Regions from separate parts of the Nocardioides sp. CCNWLW239 genome, predicted to be linked through region 2. Evidence: riboswitches for the same ligand, from Rfam matches in the RefSeq annotation. Region 2 holds a riboswitch; the other holds the start of a gene.
What was found. A riboswitch is a leader RNA that binds a small molecule or an ion and turns the genes downstream of it on or off. The one in region 2 is predicted to bind S-adenosylmethionine.
Positions count from the first base shown of each region.

Region 1: it holds a riboswitch for S-adenosylmethionine, as region 2 does, so the genes downstream of both, thrC (threonine synthase) here and WBG06_RS23890 (aminotransferase class V-fold PLP-dependent enzyme) in region 2, are expected to answer to the same signal.

Region 1 covers NZ_JBBBNW010000001.1:494,233-496,686, forward strand. The annotation lists gene thrC (threonine synthase) at 17-1,309, opposite strand; SAM riboswitch class I at 1,321-1,459, opposite strand; gene lon (endopeptidase La) at 1,642-2,454, opposite strand, start outside.
Region 2 covers NZ_JBBBNW010000008.1:75,944-78,397, forward strand. The annotation lists gene WBG06_RS23885 (transglycosylase domain-containing protein) at 1-1,009, shown strand, start outside; SAM riboswitch class IV at 1,105-1,218, shown strand; gene WBG06_RS23890 (aminotransferase class V-fold PLP-dependent enzyme) at 1,264-2,454, shown strand, end outside.

The DNA of each region.
Region 1 (2,454 bases), on a different contig from region 2:
CCCTCTGTCATGGGCGTCAGGCCTGCGAGAGCCCGGCCTCCTCGAAGGCGTCGTAGTTGGGAGCGATGGTCGCGCGGGGTCCGACGATGCCGCTGATCGCGTCGAGGGTCTTGAGGCCGTGGCCGGTGTTGATGATCACCGTCTCCAGGCTCGGGTCGAGCGCGCCGGTCTCGACAAGCTTCTTGGTGACCGCGAGCGTGGTGCCACCGGCGGTCTCGGTGAAGATGCCCTCGGTGCGCGCCAGGAGCACGATCGCCGAACGGATCTCGTCGTCGGTGACCTCCTCGACGGCGCCGCCGGAGGAGCGGGTGGCGTCGAGCACGTAGATGCCGTCGGCCGGGTTGCCGATGGCCAGCGACTTGGCGATGGTGTCGGGCTTGACCGGGCGGATGGCGTCGACACCGGCCTTGAACGCGGTCGCGACCGGATTGCAGCCGGTGGCCTGGGCACCGAAGATCCGGTAGGGCTTCTCCTCGACCAGACCGAGCTTGATCAGCTCCTTGAAGGCCTTGTCGACCTTGGTCAGCTGGGAGCCGCTGGCCACCGGGATGACGATCTGGTCGGGCAGGCGCCAGCCGAGCTGCTCGGCGATCTCGAAGCCGAGCGTCTTGGAGCCCTCGGCGTAGAAGGGACGTACGTTGACATTCACGAACGCCCAGCCGTCCTCCTCCGCGGCGATCTCCTGAGCGAGCTTGTTGACATCGTCGTAGTTGCCGTCGACGGCGATCAGGTTGTCGGTGAAGACAGCCGAGTTGACCTGCTTGGGCTGCTCGAGGTTGCTCGGGATGAAGACCGCGGTGGGGATCCCGGCGCGGGCGCCGGCGGCGGCCACCGCGTTGGCCAGGTTGCCGGTCGAGGGGCAGGCGAAGACCTTGGCGTCGAGCTCGCGGGCGGCGCTCAACGCGCAGGCGACGACGCGGTCCTTGAAGGAGTTGGTCGGGTTGGTCGAGTCGTCCTTCACCCAGAGCTTCTCGATGCCGAGCTCCTTGGCGAGGTTCTTGGCGTCCAGCAGACGGGTGAAGCCGGGCTCGGTGTTGGGGCTCTGCTCGATGTCGTCCGGCACCGGCAGCAGCGCCTTGTAGCGCCAGATGTTGCGGGGTCCGGCCTCGATCTCCTCGCGGGTCACGGCCGGGAAGTCATAGGCCACCTCCAGTGGCCCGAAACACTCCGGACAGGCGTAATGCGGTCCGAGCTCGATCTGATGTCCGCACTCACGGCAGGACAGAGCCGAGGCGTTCCCGAACGCTCCCTCGCGCAGACCCTTCTTCTCCGTGGTGGTGCCGTTGGGCTCCGATGTCACAGCGCTCATGAGAAACCTCCTCCTCATCTTCCCCGATCACGTCTCTCGCGCCGGGCCGGAATTAGCACCTGCTCCGCTACCCGCCCAGGCTTGGGAGGAGGCTCGCGGTCGGTTGCCGGGACTTCACTGGGCCGTTCCCTCAGTCCCTCTCGATGAGCAGTAGCGATCGTACGGCAGGTATTGCCCAGCCCACACACCCGGGTCCCACTCCGCGGACCAGAGGTCCACGATCCGGACAGACGGGCTCCCCCGCGTGCCACAAACAGCTGTAACACGCTGTTACATGGCACTATCCGGTCGTCAGAAACGACCGGATAGTGCCATGAACGACGTGTTACCCCTCAGGCGGCGTGCGCGGCCCCCCTCTCAGCGTTGTCCCCCGCGGTTCCGGCGAGAGCACCACGTACGACATCGCGTACGTCGCTGACCAGGTTGATCGTCAGCGCCTGCTTCACGTCGTCCGGCACCTCGTCCAGGTCGGGCTCGTTGCGCTGTGGCACGAAGACCTCGGTCAGGCCGGCCCGCTGGGCGGCGAGCAGCTTCTGCTTGAGGCCACCGATGGGCAGGACCCGGCCGGAGAGGGAGACCTCGCCGGTCATGCCGACCTCGCTGCGCACCGGGCGACCGGTCGCGAGCGAGGTGAGCGCGGTGACCATGGTGATCCCGGCCGACGGACCGTCCTTGGGAACCGCTCCCGCCGGCACGTGGACATGCAGCGAGCGGTCGAGCACGGCCGGGTCGACCCCCAGCTCGGCCGCGTGCGAGCGGACGAAGGAGAGCGCGATCTGCGCAGACTCCTTCATCACCTCGCCGAGCTGACCGGTGATGTTCAGCCCGGTCTGCCCGTCGGCCGCGGACGCCTCGATGAAGAGCACGTCCCCACCGAGCCCGGTGACGGCCAGTCCGGTGGCGACCCCCGGGACCGACGTACGCTCCGCCGACTCCGGCGTGAACCGGGGCCGTCCGACGAGGTCCTTGAGGTTGTCCAGGTCGACCTCGACGTGCTCCGTGCCGGTGGCCAGCTTCGTCGCCGCCTTGCGCAGCGCCTTGGCGAGGAGCCGCTCGAGCTGGCGTACGCCCGCCTCGCGGGTGTAGTTCGCCGCCAGCTCACGCAGGGCATCGTCGGAGACCGTGACCTCCGCAGGCGTCACCGC
Region 2 (2,454 bases):
CTACTCGCTGAAGTCGACGTGGGCCGGCGACTCGCCGTTCACGACCTACTCCGGCTCCGAGGTGGTCAACGAGGGTGAGCAGGCCGGCATCGCCGACGGCATGGACTACGGCCAGCACATCACGATGCTCAAGGCGATGGAACAGTCGGTCAACACGGCCTTCATCGACATGACCGAGTCGATGGGTGGTCCGCAGGCCGGTCGCAAGGCGATCTACGACACCGCGGTCGCCGCGGGGATCGCCCCGGCGGAGGCGGACCCGAAGTTCCCCGGGATCCCGAGCACCACCACCGACTTCGACCACAAGACCGACGACCGGATCGCGCTCGGTCGCGCCAACGTCAGCCCGATCAACTTGGCCAACGCCTACGCCACGATCGCCAACGGCGGCTACCGCCACGACGTGCACGTGGTGAAGAAGGTCCGCGACCGGGCCGGCAACGTCCTCTACAGCTGGAACGGACGCAAGAACGCCCGGCACGCGATCTCCGAGGACATCGCCGCTGACGTGACGTACGCGATGCAGGGTGTGGTGCAGAGCGGTTCGGGCAAGAAGGCCCAGACCATCGGTCATCCGGTGGCCGGCAAGACCGGCACCGCCACCTGCGGCGAGTCGCAGCACGTCTGCTCGTCCTGGTTCGCCGGATTCACCCCGCAGGTCGCCACCGCCGTCCGTTACTCGCGCGGCAACGGCGAGGGGCCGCTCGACGGCGGCTGGATGCCGTCCTACTTCGGTGCCGACTATCCCACCGAGACCTGGGCCGCGATCATGGCGAAGGCCATGGAGGGCAAGGAGGTCGAGAGTTTTCCGGAACCGGTCTACGTCGACGGCCAGGATCCCGAGTCCGGCCACGAGGAGAACCTGATCGCTCCTCCGCCGGAGGAGAAGAAGGACAAGGGCGAGAAGGACTGTGACCCGATCGCCGAGTTCTTCGGTGCGTGCGATGGTGACGATGAGAACGGGGACGGGTGGGGCGACCGGGGTCGCCCCGGACGCGGCGGCGACTGACGGGGTCCGGGCGTCTCGGATCACGAGACTCTCGTCCGTTGAGTGAGACGGGCGATTTGCGGACGCCTGGGTTGTCCGGCACGATCCTCGGCGAAGGTCACGACTGCCAGCGCGAAGCCCCGGCTTGCTGGCGGGCAACCCTCCTACGCGGCGGGGTGCTCCGGGTGACGACCAGGCCCTCGCCGAGGTGGCGTGGGCAAGCGCGTGCTCCACCGGGCAACCCCTGGGGGAGCCATGACCCGAAGGGTGCCCCCATGTCCCTGCTTCCGCTCGTCGGCTCCGACACGCAGGTCCCGCTGCTGGACGGCACGACCACGACGTACGCCAACCTCGATGTCGCCGCGTCGGCGCCGGCCCTGCAGAGCGTGGCCGACCGGGTGGCCGAGGTCCTTCCCTGGTACGCCTCGGTGCATCGCGGCGCCGGCTACCTGTCCCAGGTGTCGACCGCCCTCTACGAGGAGTCCCGCGCGACCATCGGTGCCTACGTGGGCGCCCGCGAGGACGACGTCACCGTCATCACCCGCAACACCACCGACGCGGTGAACCTGCTGGCCGGCTGCGTACCCGGGCGGGTGCTCGTCCTCGACATCGAGCACCACGCCAACCTGCTCCCGTGGCACCGGGTCGAGGCGGGCGTCACCGCCATCGCCGGACGCGACACCCTTGCAGGCACCATCGACGCCCTCGCGAGCGAGCTGGCCCGAGGCGACTTCGCGCTCGTGGCCGTCACCGGCGCCTCCAACGTCACCGGCGAAGCGCTGCCGATCGACGAGATCGTCACCCTGGCCCACGCCCACGGCGCCCGCGTCCTCGTCGACGGCGCCCAGCTGCTCGCCCACCGCCACTTCTCGCTGGCTGCGACCGGTGCGGACTACGTCGCGTTCTCCGGCCACAAGCTCTATGCCCCGTACGGCGCGGGTGCCCTGGTCGGCCGCCGCGACTGGCTCGACGTCGGCACGCCCTATCTGGCCGGGGGAGGGGCGGTCGACGACGCCAGCCACCACTCCGGGTCCGAACCGAGTGGCCGTGCGCTCGTCGAGTCCACGTGGCAGCCCGCACCTGCCCGCCACGAGGGAGGCTCGCCCAACGTCATCGGCGCCGCCGCGCTGGCCGCGGCCTGTACGACTCTCGGCGGCCTCGAGCCCGCCGATCTGGACCGCCACGAGGCGTCGCTGAGGGGGCGCCTCGTGGCCGGCCTGTCGGCTCTCCCCGGCGTCGAGGTCCTTCGCCTCTGGCCCGACTCCGACGAGCCGGTCAGCGTCGTCACCTTCACGGTCGACGGCATCGAGCCCGGCCGGGTCGCGGCGTACCTCTCTGCCGAGCACGGCCTGGGCGTACGCGACGGCCGCTTCTGCGCCCAGCCGCTCCTCAAGCGCCTCGGACTCGCCGGCGGTGCGGTCCGCGCCAGCATCGGCATCGGGACCTCGGCCGGCGACGTGGACCGG